DNA from 2 places in the Paenibacillus sp. FSL R5-0475 genome. Region 2 is predicted to be linked to the other one. Evidence: a T-box and tRNA genes for the amino acid it is inferred to sense, from the RefSeq annotation. Region 2 holds a T-box; the other holds one or more tRNA genes.

Region 1 (6,132 bases), 140 kb from region 2:
GTATGAGTAACGAAAAGATCAGTGAGAATCTGATCCGCCGAAAGCCCAAGGTTTCCTGAGGAAGGCTCGTCCGCTCAGGGTAAGTCGGGACCTAAGGCGAGGCCGAAAGGCGTAGTCGAAGGACAACAGTTTGAAATTACTGTACCACCGTAATCCGCTATGAGCGATGGGGTGACGCAGGAGGGTAGTGACGCGGACTGATGGATATGTCCGTCTAAGCAGTGAGGCTGATGTGTAGGCAAATCCGCACATCGTTAAGGCTGGGCTGTGATGGGGAGCGAAAATTACAGTAGCGAAGGTCATGATCTCACACTGCCAAGAAAAGCCTCTAGCCAGGAGAAGGTGCCCGTACCGCAAACCGACACAGGTAGGCGAGAAGAGAATTCTAAGGCGCGCGGAAGAACTCTCGTTAAGGAACTCGGCAAAATGACCCCGTAACTTCGGGAGAAGGGGTGCCCCGGTAGTGTGAATAGCACGAGGGGGCCGCAGTGAAAAGGCCCAAGCGACTGTTTAGCAAAAACACAGGTCTGTGCGAAGCCGCAAGGCGAAGTATACGGGCTGACGCCTGCCCGGTGCTGGAAGGTTAAGGGGAGTGGTTAGGGGTAACCCGAAGCTATGAACCGAAGCCCCAGTAAACGGCGGCCGTAACTATAACGGTCCTAAGGTAGCGAAATTCCTTGTCAGGTAAATTCTGACCCGCACGAATGGCGTAACGACTTGGGCGCTGTCTCAACGAGAGATCCGGTGAAATTTTAATACCTGTGAAGATGCAGGTTACCCGCGACAAGACGGAAAGACCCCATGGAGCTTTACTGCAGCTTGATATTGAATTTGGGTACGATCTGTACAGGATAGGTGGGAGCCGTAGAAATCGGAGCGCAAGCTTCGGTGGAGGCGCCGTTGGGATACCACCCTGATCGTATCTAGGTTCTAACCTAGTACCCTAATCGGGTACGGGGACCGTGTCAGGCGGGCAGTTTGACTGGGGCGGTCGCCTCCTAAAGAGTAACGGAGGCGTTCCAAGGTTCCCTCAGAATGGTTGGAAATCATTCGAAGAGTGCAAAGGCATAAGGGAGCTTGACTGCGAGACCTACAAGTCGAGCAGGGACGAAAGTCGGACTTAGTGATCCGGTGGTACCGCATGGAAGGGCCATCGCTCAACGGATAAAAGCTACCCTGGGGATAACAGGCTTATCTCCCCCAAGAGTCCACATCGACGGGGAGGTTTGGCACCTCGATGTCGGCTCATCGCATCCTGGGGCTGAAGTAGGTCCCAAGGGTTGGGCTGTTCGCCCATTAAAGCGGTACGCGAGCTGGGTTCAGAACGTCGTGAGACAGTTCGGTCCCTATCTGTCGTGGGCGCAGGAAATTTGAGAGGAGCTGTCCTTAGTACGAGAGGACCGGGATGGACGTACCGCTGGTGCACCAGTTGTTTCGCCAGAAGCATGGCTGGGTAGCTACGTACGGACGGGATAAGCGCTGAAAGCATCTAAGCGTGAAGCCCCCCTCAAGATGAGATTTCCCAATTAGTAAGACCCCTTGAAGACGACGAGGTAGATAGGTTGGAGGTGGAAGTGCAGTAATGCATGGAGCTGACCAATACTAATCGGTCGAGGGCTTATCCTATACTTAGAACGCAAATTCAATTCGGATTCAGTTTTCAGGCGATTAAGCCTGGTATGAATATTCCCTGATAGCTCAGTTGGTAGAGCACTCGACTGTTAATCGAGTTGTCACAGGTTCGAGTCCTGTTCGGGGAGCCATATGGAGAGGTGTCCGAGTTTGGCCGAAGGAGCACGATTGGAAATCGTGTAGGCGCCACAAGCGTCTCGAGGGTTCGAATCCCTCTCTCTCCGCCACAAATTTTTACTTAGTATGGCCCGTTGGTCAAGGGGTTAAGACACCTCCCTTTCACGGAGGTAACATGGGTTCGAATCCCATACGGGTCACCAAATTTTCACTTGATTTTACATAGTGGACTTTGGTACAATAACAATTGTTGTTTACGGAGGCTTAGCTCAGCTGGGAGAGCATCTGCCTTACAAGCAGAGGGTCGGGGGTTCGATCCCCTCAGCCTCCACCATATTCATTTAAGAACGACGCGGGGTGGAGCAGCCCGGTAGCTCGTCGGGCTCATAACCCGAAGGCCGCAGGTTCAAATCCTGCCCCCGCAACCAATTTTCATCAAGTAATTATATCTTTTGGAACCGTGGTGTAGTTGGCCTAACATGCCTGCCTGTCACGCAGGAGATCGCGAGTTCGAATCTCGTCGGTTCCGCCATTTTCTTGGCTCGATAGCTCAGTCGGTAGAGCAGAGGACTGAAAATCCTCGTGTCGGCGGTTCGAATCCGTCTCGAGCCACCATATAGTATACAACTTAATATGCCGGTGTAGCTCAATTGGTAGAGCAACTGACTTGTAATCAGTAGGTTGGGGGTTCAAGTCCTCTCGCCGGCACCATCTTTGGGGGATTAGCGAAGTGGCCAAACGCATCAGACTGTAAATCTGCTCACGTACGTGTTCGGTGGTTCGAATCCATCATCCCCCACCATTTTTTTAGGGGCATAGTTTAAAGGTAGAACAACGGTCTCCAAAACCGTTGGTGTGGGTTCAATTCCTGCTGCCCCTGCCAATCTTTATCTAAAGTCTTTCTCTAAAGTTTAATATGGCGGTCGTGGCGAAGGGGTTAACGCACCGGTTTGTGGATCCGGCATTCGTGGGTTCAAGTCCCATCGGTCGCCCCATTTACTTTAAGAAGAACAGCAACAATATTAGTTTAATATGGCGATTGTGGCGAAGTGGTTAACGCACCGGATTGTGGTTCCGGCATTCGTGGGTTCGAGACCCATCAGTCGCCCCTTTTATTTTAAAATGTTATTGGGGATTAGCCAAGCGGTAAGGCAACGGACTTTGACTCCGTCACGCATAGGTTCAAATCCTATATCCCCAGCCATTTTATGCGGACGTGGCTCAGCGGTAGAGCATCGCCTTGCCAAGGCGAGGGTCGCGGGTTCGATTCCCGTCGTCCGCTCCAAAGTTTTCATATGGCGCCATAGCCAAGTGGTAAGGCAAAGCTCTGCAAAAGCTTTATCCCCAGTTCAAATCTGGGTGGCGCCTCCATTAAGTTCATATGTGCCGGCGTGGCGGAATGGCAGACGCGCTCGACTCAAAATCGAGAGGGAAACCGTGGAGGTTCGAGTCCTCTCGCCGGTATATCAAAAAGGTTTGTAAAGTTGCTTGTATAAGCAACTTTACAAACCTTTTTTCTTTGTCTTTGAGCTTTTATTCTTAAGCCGTTGAATTAGAGGCGTCTCTAATCAACGGCCTTTTTGTGTGGAGTGTTGTTTTATTGACTGCTTAGTCGGAATGCTCGTGGGGTGAGACCAATTTCACGTTTAAACATATTGCAGAATTGGGCGTCATTCACAAACCCAGCAGCAGCTGATACTTCAGAGATATGCATTTGGGTATGTTGCAAGAGAGACTTTGCATAATCCAGACGTTTCAATAGTAGATAGCGCAGAGGTGAAGAACCGAATCGTTCTTTAAATAAATGGCGGAAACGATCATAGCTGTATCCAGACATCTCAGAAAGTGTTGCGACCGATAGCTTATGGCGGTAATGCTCATTCATATAGTTTAGAACATATTGGACTCTGTCTTCCGTTGGTGATTGAAACCCAGAGGCGCTAAGAAGCCGTATCAGATGAACAGTGATTTCGCTCATTTGAAGGTTCAATAGTTCAGAGAATCCATCTTGTTTGCGCGTAAACTCTGCTTTCATTCGAAGCAAGATCTGTAGAACAGTATGGTCTTTATCATCTTCATATACGCCTTGCAAATTCTCCATATTTGGGTGATTTGAATGGAAGCCTACAAATAGTATAGTAGCATCCTCGCGATGATTCTCGTCATGTTTATGATTGGGTGGTATCAGCGCGAATGAAGAAGAACGAAAATGATAACTTCGCGAACCTACATTGGTAGTTCCTAATCCGTTTAAATAATAGACTAGTTCATAACATTCATGCTGGTGTGGTGGAATATAGGTATTAACCTCATGTGCTGCATTTACAATATATAGAACACGATCCATGATGAGCCTCCAATAATTATGTTTTAGCCGAATCGCACAAAATTATGACCGAAATCATATAATTATTTTCATTAATATTTGATATGATCGTATCAAGAAATCCGAAGATTAGCAACCTGACTGGCCATCTCGTTCGGAAATTAGTCGGATTATTCGTAAAAATTATAATTTTCTCTCTTTTTTTGAGTGTATTCGTTAAAATCATTAAAATTTTGACAATGTTACATGAAAAATGAGAGTTTCCATCTAAATCGTGAAATATACAACGGACTAAGAAGGAGAATCTCTCAAATTACTAACCAACTATAAATAGGGGGAATAGAAAAAATGAAAAAGAAAGTTCTTTCTTTGTTGTTACTAGTAGTAATGGTAATGGTCACAGCCTGTGGAAATAATACGTCGAGTAATGGATCTTCCGCGAATGCAGGATCTAATGCAGCTGAAGGTGGAGAAACAGGTTCAGGGGATAAACTCAAAGTTGTACTTCTGATTCCAGGAACGCTTGGAGATAAATCTTTCTTTGACTCTGCGAATAGCGGTTTGCAAAAGGTTAAGGATGAGCTGGGTGCAGAAACAAAAGTTGTAGAAATGGGTGTCGATAAAACGAAATGGGAGCCTACGTTTAACGATATCGCCGCTGAGGACTGGGATGTTATTATTTCTGGCGGATCGGAAATTACAGAGATGTTTAATGCAACGGCTGAATTATATCCTGACAAAAAGTTCATTAACTATGATACCGATATAGATGAAGCACCAGAGAATATGTACAACATGTCTTATGCAACAAATGAAGTATCTTTTCTAGCAGGTGCTGTAGCGGCGCTAGCTACACAATCGGATATGGAAAATGCTAATCCTGAGAATGTGATCGGTTTTGTAGGCGGCATGGACATTCCAGGAATTAACGCTTTCTTGGTAGGCTACATTCAGGGCGCTCAATATGTTGATCCTGATGTGAAGGTCGCTGTATCATATGCTGGCGATTTTGTTAACCCGGCTAAAGGCAAGGAGCTTTCGCTGATTCAATATAACTCCGGTGTGGACGTTATTTTTAACGTGGCTGGGGGTACAGGTCTTGGGATCTTTGATGCAGCTAAGGAGAAGAAGAAATATGCTATCGGTGTAGACTCCGATCAGGCGATGTTGCTTAACGATACAGATAGCGAAAAAGCAAACTTGATCGTTACTTCATCTATTAAAAAGATTGATAGTGCTATTCTGGGTGCCGTGAAGAGATTACAAGACGGTACACTTGAGATGGGTAAACGTGATGTGTTGAGCTTTGTAGATGATGGTGTAGGCATTGCAGAGAATGAGATCTATAAAAATATCTTTCCTGCCGATCTTCAGGCTAAAGTTGAAGAAGTGAAGCAAAAGCTGATCAATAAAGAAATTACAGTAGATAACGCGATGGGAATGGAAACCTCTGAAGTAGAAGCCATTCGTAACGCAGTTAAGCCTTAAGTATAGCTATAAAGTGATAAACCTACAGTTGGAGATTCTTCTTTTAGAAGAATTCCAGCTGTATATTTTTGCAGACCTCCAAGTCGAAAGGCGTTGAGACCTATGAACAAAGCTCTGCTGGAAATGCGGGGAATTACCAAGGTGTATCCCAATGGTGTCGTTGCAAATAAAGACGTGCATTTTTCTTTACGTGAGGGAGAAATTCATGCGATTGCGGGCGAGAACGGCGCTGGTAAATCAACTTTAATGAAGATCATGTTCGGCATGGAAGAGCCTAGTGAAGGTGAAATCTTTATCAAGGGTGAAAAAGTGAAGCTGCAATCTGCTCAGGATGCCATTGATAGAGGGATTGGTATGGTTCACCAGCATTTTATGCTGGTCCCTTCTTTTACGGTAGCAGAGAACATGGTGCTGGGCATGGAACCTCGTAAGGGCGTTGGCATCAATTATGCAGAAGCTGTACGCATGACCGAAGAGACTGCGAAAAAATACAATCTGGCAGTGGATCCAAAAGCAAAAGTGGAGGATCTCACGGTTGGTATGAAGCAAAAGGTTGAAATTCTGAAGGC
Region 2 (6,132 bases):
CTTGAATCACTTAGCAGGCTTCCGTCTGAAGCTCTATAAAGGAAGAGGTTGGGAAGATATTCTGAAAGATCCACTGAGCATCAATCGCATGTCACAAGATACTTTGAATGCGATGTGGGACGTGATTACGAATAGCAAGCCTGCACTCGTGACCTATCTTCAGCGTAAAGCTAAGCTGCTTGGACTGGATGCTCTTTCCTGGGTAGATGTCGAAGCGCCAGTGGGTAAATCTTCAGGTAAAATCCCATATGATCAGGCCGCTAAAGATATCGTTACCCAGTTCCGCAAATTTAGTCCGAAGATGGCAGAGTTTGCAGAGCGTGCTTTTGATAATAACTGGATTGAGGTTGAGGATCGTCCGGGAAAACGTCCTGGAGGTTTCTGTACATCCTTCCCTGAGAGTAAGGAATCGCGGATTTTCATGACTTATAGCGGTACAACTTCCAATGTTTCAACCTTGGCACATGAGCTGGGACATGCTTATCATTCTTACTTGCTGGATGATCAACCTGTATTTAATCAGAACTACGCTATGAACGTTGCAGAGACTGCTTCAACCTTCGCAGAGGTCATTGTATCTGACGCTCAGGTTAAAGCCGCTGGCAACGCTGAAGAGAAACTGGCGTTGCTTGAAACGAAAATTCAAAACAGTGTAGCCTTCTTTATGAACATTCACGCACGGTTCTTATTCGAGACTCGTTTTTATGAGAAACGTAAGGAAGGTCTTGTAAATGCTGAAGAGCTGTCTGAATTGATGGTGGAAGCACAGAAGGAAGCCTTCTGTGGGGTGCTTTCGGAATACCATCCTCATTTCTGGGCTTCTAAACTGCATTTTTATATCACAGATGTGCCGTTCTATAACTTCCCTTACACCGTTGGCTACATGTTCAGCACAGGCTTGTATCGACTGGCTCTGCAAGAAGGAGCGTCCTTTGCAGATAAATACGATAGCTTGTTGCAAGATACTGGTGTGATGACTTTAGAGGATTTGGTACTTAAGCATCTGGGTGTGGATCTTACGAAGCCGGACTTCTGGCAAGGCGCTACAGATCTGATTGTAGCTGACATTAATGAGTTCTTGGAGATGACGGAGCAATTAGTTTGAAAAAGTCTAAACTAAGACAAATTTAGCGGTAGAAAAAACAACAATTTTTCAGCATGAACACGCAAAAGCCCCTGATACAGGGGCTTTTTTTAATGATAAAATGTCGAAAAATCACGATTTATAAAAAGAAATATGCTATTAATCTATGGATTTCGCGCATCTATAGGGATAATAACCCAATTTTGCCGAATAATGTTGTTTGCCATTTGTTAGTAACCTATAATGAGTCTTAAGCCTTATATAAGGCACGCTAGAGTACCACTTGGCTGAACTCACAAAAATAAGCAAGCGCTTACGAAGTCGGTTCTGCGAAGTGCACTCAAATCAAGCTATGCTCACAAAACTTTTAGGAGGAGAAGTAATGCTTAAGACGGAACAACTATCATTAGCGAGACAGATGGATATGGTGTTTAAGGAGCTGCAGGAAGAATTATCGGGATTAACTTCTGGTACGGTTTTTGTGCAAATACGAAATAACATGATCGGAAAATTCGGGATACGACATAATCCTCTTTCTGGGCGAAGCGGGGGATTCACTGATGCAAAAGAAGGGATGACAGATGGACAACAGTCTTCTTTTCGACTAATGGCGCTGGAAAGCCTGAAATACAAGCGGCGTTGGACGCATGGTGAGATTTCTTATGAATTCGCCATTAGACAGGGAATGGTGATTGTAGATGCTACGTTGGAGTCCAATTATAATATGGCGAATCTAATGATTCGATCGTCTCGTAATGCCTATGCTGAAAGTTCCGAACAGTTTTTTGGTTAAGCGTTGTTTACATAAAATTTCAATAATTGTGAAAATCAAAAACCCTCCCACAGCTTCAGAAAGAAGTGTGAGAGGGCTCAAAAGCTACTCGGCTTTAGGCTTGATATGCCCTAGCCGGATAAAACACTTAAGATAACGTTGTTACTGACGACCAGACAGTTGTTGTTCTGCCAGTTGTACTAGACGTTTAGTGATGTAACCGCCCAGAGAACCAGTTTCGCGAGAAGTGTAGTTCCCGTAATAACCGTCAGCTGGGATCGTTACTCCAAGCTCCTGTGCTGCTTCATATTTCAACTGTTGCAATGCCGCAGTTGCTTGAGGAACGACCAGGTTATTGGAACGGCTGCTACGACCTTGACCTGCTTGACCCATGTGTGTCACCTCCTTCGCCCGTTGTGAAGATAGTATGAGCGCTAAGAGGTTAATTCATGCATCACTTCGAAAGGTTTTAAGGATGGTAATTATTAGTGAAATAAAAGTGAGGATAGAAATCCTTTATTACTAGGGATTACACAAAAAAATCGGTCTTCCCTTACGTAATCGCAAGGCAAGACCGATATAATGTATATCTGCTTTAAATCTCAGGATAGATCATTTCCAGCACGGTGGATAGATTCTGACTTTGACCGGGTTCTACCGTTAAAAGACCTGTGAAGGAAGCATCCTCGGATACATTCGGTGCATTCGCGAGCCAGGTATAGGGCTCAATACACAGAAATTGATCAGCCGGTCCTTTGGTATATAGCACCCAGTGACGGAATAGATTCTCGTCAGCAGTATAACGAAGGCCATAACCATCATCACGTAATAATAAGGCTTCTACAGGCTGTTTTTCTCCAATACGTAGAGCAGTATCAAAATTAGTTCCCTGCATGTTCATTCCGGTGTTCAAGGCTTCCAGATCACCAAGTGGAATCAGATTGCCGCTAGGGAGCAATTCATCGTTCAGTTCATAAATACTATTTACTGGGAGCTTAAGATTCCAGCGCTCAGGTTCTCCATCAATCATAAACCAGGTGTGATAACCGATCCCAAAAGGAATTCGATGATCTCCAAGATTTGTAACCTTTAAAGTTTGGGTAAATCGGGCTTCCTGAAGCCTAAACGTCATTTCGAATTTAAGTGGGATAGGGAATTGCTCCATCCAGTGTGGATCATCTTCCGTTCGGAATTCAGTAGTGACCGCGCAACCATCCTCATCTTCTTCAATATCGCTGACACACCAGGCCTGAGTTCGGTGTAGACCATGAATATGATTGTCATTAGCGGTATTCTGGTCAAATTGATAACTTGTACCCTCGAATTGAAATTGGCCCTTACGAATTCTTCCGGGTGGAATTAATAGCGGCATGCCAAAATGGTAAGGTTTTTGCATAAAGAAAGCTTGATCGCTTTCATCAGGCCGCCGTAGAATTTCCCGTTGTTTCTTGACATCAAACAATGAAATCACGTTATTTCCTAGTCGCGGCAAAAGCGTGACTTCCAGTTCACGGCTGTGCAAAATATAAGTATCATAACCGCCCCACTGCCCTTTGGTCACCTGTTTCATGAGATATGCTCCTTTATCGTAACTGTAATCGAATAGAACATGGATAACCTTATCATAACAGATTTATACGGTAGTGGTTAAGTGATTTGACAACTTCTCTTTATGGTTCTATGATGAAGGCATTAATTCATGATGATAATGTGATGACGGGGACAAGTAGGCAGGCATTGCACCTTCAGAAAGCCGGTGGTTGATGCGAACCGGTAGGACAAACCTGATGAATGGACCCCTGAGCGCCGAGCTTGAACGGGAGCTAGATACCCTAGTAGACCGGCCGGATCTTCCCCGTTAACGGAAGACTAAGGCTGTTTTTTCTTGTCCAACAAGATTAAGCAGCGAATAAGGGTGGCACCACGGTCTCACGTCCCTTGCGGATGAGGCTTTTTTTGCGTTCTCGGAAACTTAGAAATGACATCAAACGGAGGTCTATATTATGAAAAAAGTAATGTCAGGCATTCAGCCAAGCGGTTCACTTACATTGGGGAACTACATTGGAGCACTGAAAAATTTTGTGAAGCTGCAAGATGATCATCAATGTTTCTTTATGGTTGTCGATATGCATGCAATCACTGTAGCACAAGATCCTGCGGCACTGCGTGAACAGTCAGAATCCGTAGCGGCCCTCTTTATTGCAGCAGGAATTGATCCTGCACGTTCTAATGTCTATATGCAGTCGCATGTGCCACAACACGCTGAACTGGGTTGGATCATGACGACACTTACAGCAATGGGCGAGCTGGAGCGTATGACCCAGTTTAAAGATAAATCATCAGGTAAAGATTCTGTTGGCGCTGGTTTATTCGTCTATCCTTCCTTGATGGCAGCAGATATTCTTGTTTATAATGCGGATCTTGTGCCAGTTGGAGAAGATCAAAAACAACATTTGGAGCTGACTCGTGATTTAGCTGGTCGCTTCAATAATCGTTTTGGCGAATTCTTTACCATTCCGGAGCCGTACATTCCAGAGGTGGGTGCACGTATTATGTCTCTGGATGATGGCACCAAAAAAATGAGCAAGAGCAATCCTAACGCAGGCAGCTACATTGCTCTGTTAGATTCACCGGACGTAATCCGTAAAAAAATCAGCCGTGCAACGACTGATTCAGGACGTGAAGTAATTTTTGATCCAGCTAATAAGCCAGAGATCAGTAATTTGATGAGTATTTATTCCGAATGTTCTGGAATGACACTCCAGCAAATTGCCGATCGTTATGAAGGGCAAATGTATGGCGGCTTTAAGAAAGATCTTGCTGAAGTGGTTGTATCTACGCTTGAGCCTTTACAACAAAGATATAATGAAATTCGTAGCTCGGGTGCGATTACAGATATTCTTGCTGAAGGTGCTGGTCGTGCACGTATTGTTGCAACTGAGACGTTGAATGGAGTTAAAGAGCGGATGGGATTTCTGCCAGCTCGTTAATCTAATCAGCGCTTAGGCTTTCCTGTTTGCGTCTGATCTTGGCCTTGAGGATAAATCCCCAGCCAATATTCATGACACAGAGAAACCCGAGCAGAAGTGCCAACCAAAAGCTATAACTGATCGCGATTGAAGCGGCAGTAAGAATAAGAATAGAAGAACAAGCGAACCAAAGTGAAAGTCCTTTACCCATTAAGAGAGCCTTCCTTTCTATGTCTGCTAAAATGAATCCCGGAGTATGATAATAATACTCCGGGATTTTTTGTGATTATAGAATAGATCTCTGCGTAAGTCTACAGTTTCATCGTAAAGAACCAGGGTCAATGGAAAATCGTTTGTCGAGCTTCTCGCTGCTAAGCCAACCTACATAAGTATTTAAAGGTCGATATTGATTGTCCATCACTAATACAGCCACAAATGGGTATTGTTTGCGATGTAAATAACGTACGTCCCCCCAGCGCACCATATATCCTGAAGGGAGTTCCTCGACTTCGGCTACTGCATAAGAGGTGAAGTATAGAAAGGACTGAATATCAGGGTGCGACTTGGAAATCTCCACAGCAGGATGAGTCGAGCATACAGCATGTTTGAACCATTCCAGTCGGTTATTGACTAACTGCCCAACATCATAGCTGCCATCTTTTTTCACCTTGACTACGTTCCAGCGCTTTAGTGAAATTGTAGGGATTACAATATAACGTTCGCCGGCACTATGATGTAAATCCTTAAGCTTAATATTACGCGTGAGACGTGCGTGAACGACGGTTCTCCAAATATAATAAAGAATAGTACAGGCATACAGTGTAATAAATAAAGGTTGCGGTGGAATGATCCCGGTGATCCAGAGAAGGATGGCTGCGATATGGCTACCAAATATAAACGGATCAAAAATGTGGATGATGTTCCATGCAATCCATTTCTCCGTGAATGGACGTGCAGCCTGAGTGCCATAGGTATTAAATAGATCAGAAAATACGTGAACACCTACACCAATGAAGCTCCAGAGCGCAATATGGCTTAGAGCTTGTAAATCAGTAAAACCAAATAAGGGGCCTAACACGAAGGAAATCAGCGCAGGCCACAGAATTAGAAAGGGTAGGGAATGTGTGATTCCTCGGTGATTTCGAATATACATTGCATTGTCCTTCAGTCGTAGCGCAGTATCGGCATCAGGAGCCTGAGAGGCGAGCACTGTTGCCAGCATAACAGCCCCGGCCAGTTTCGGATCAGAAGCAACGATGGGATCAACGAAGGAAAGCCCGGCTAAGCCTAGGCCCATAACTAAATGT

What was found. The T-box of region 2 lies ahead of trpS (tryptophan--tRNA ligase). A T-box ahead of a tRNA ligase gene usually reads a tRNA of that ligase, here a tRNA-Trp.
Region 1: it has a tRNA-Trp gene. The T-box ahead of trpS (tryptophan--tRNA ligase) is inferred to sense a tRNA for this amino acid. The anticodon was not compared.

What each region holds. Positions count from the first base shown of each region.
Region 1 is NZ_JBBORK010000001.1:4,560,090-4,566,221, reverse strand. Features, by position in the region: rRNA gene MKX41_RS20425 (23S ribosomal RNA) at 1-1,626, shown strand, start outside; tRNA gene MKX41_RS20420 (tRNA-Asn) at 1,688-1,763, shown strand; tRNA gene MKX41_RS20415 (tRNA-Ser) at 1,767-1,859, shown strand; tRNA gene MKX41_RS20410 (tRNA-Glu) at 1,878-1,952, shown strand; tRNA gene MKX41_RS20405 (tRNA-Val) at 2,008-2,083, shown strand; tRNA gene MKX41_RS20400 (tRNA-Met) at 2,101-2,177, shown strand; tRNA gene MKX41_RS20395 (tRNA-Asp) at 2,204-2,281, shown strand; tRNA gene MKX41_RS20390 (tRNA-Phe) at 2,289-2,364, shown strand; tRNA gene MKX41_RS20385 (tRNA-Thr) at 2,385-2,460, shown strand; tRNA gene MKX41_RS20380 (tRNA-Tyr) at 2,466-2,551, shown strand; tRNA gene MKX41_RS20375 (tRNA-Trp) at 2,559-2,632, shown strand; tRNA gene MKX41_RS20370 (tRNA-His) at 2,669-2,744, shown strand; tRNA gene MKX41_RS20365 (tRNA-His) at 2,785-2,857, shown strand; tRNA gene MKX41_RS20360 (tRNA-Gln) at 2,879-2,953, shown strand; tRNA gene MKX41_RS20355 (tRNA-Gly) at 2,960-3,034, shown strand; tRNA gene MKX41_RS20350 (tRNA-Cys) at 3,047-3,120, shown strand; tRNA gene MKX41_RS20345 (tRNA-Leu) at 3,135-3,213, shown strand; gene MKX41_RS20340 (AraC family transcriptional regulator) at 3,347-4,096, opposite strand; gene MKX41_RS20335 (BMP family ABC transporter substrate-binding protein) at 4,424-5,563, shown strand; gene MKX41_RS20330 (ABC transporter ATP-binding protein) at 5,666-6,132, shown strand, end outside.
Region 2 is NZ_JBBORK010000001.1:4,421,879-4,428,010, reverse strand. Features, by position in the region: gene MKX41_RS19835 (M3 family oligoendopeptidase) at 1-1,105, shown strand, start outside; gene MKX41_RS19830 (O-methyltransferase) at 1,467-1,877, shown strand; gene MKX41_RS19825 (alpha/beta-type small acid-soluble spore protein) at 2,019-2,249, opposite strand; gene MKX41_RS19820 (aldose 1-epimerase) at 2,452-3,426, opposite strand; T-box leader at 3,561-3,798, shown strand; gene trpS (tryptophan--tRNA ligase) at 3,860-4,846, shown strand; gene MKX41_RS19810 (hypothetical protein) at 4,848-5,036, opposite strand; gene MKX41_RS19805 (metal-dependent hydrolase) at 5,145-6,132, opposite strand, start outside.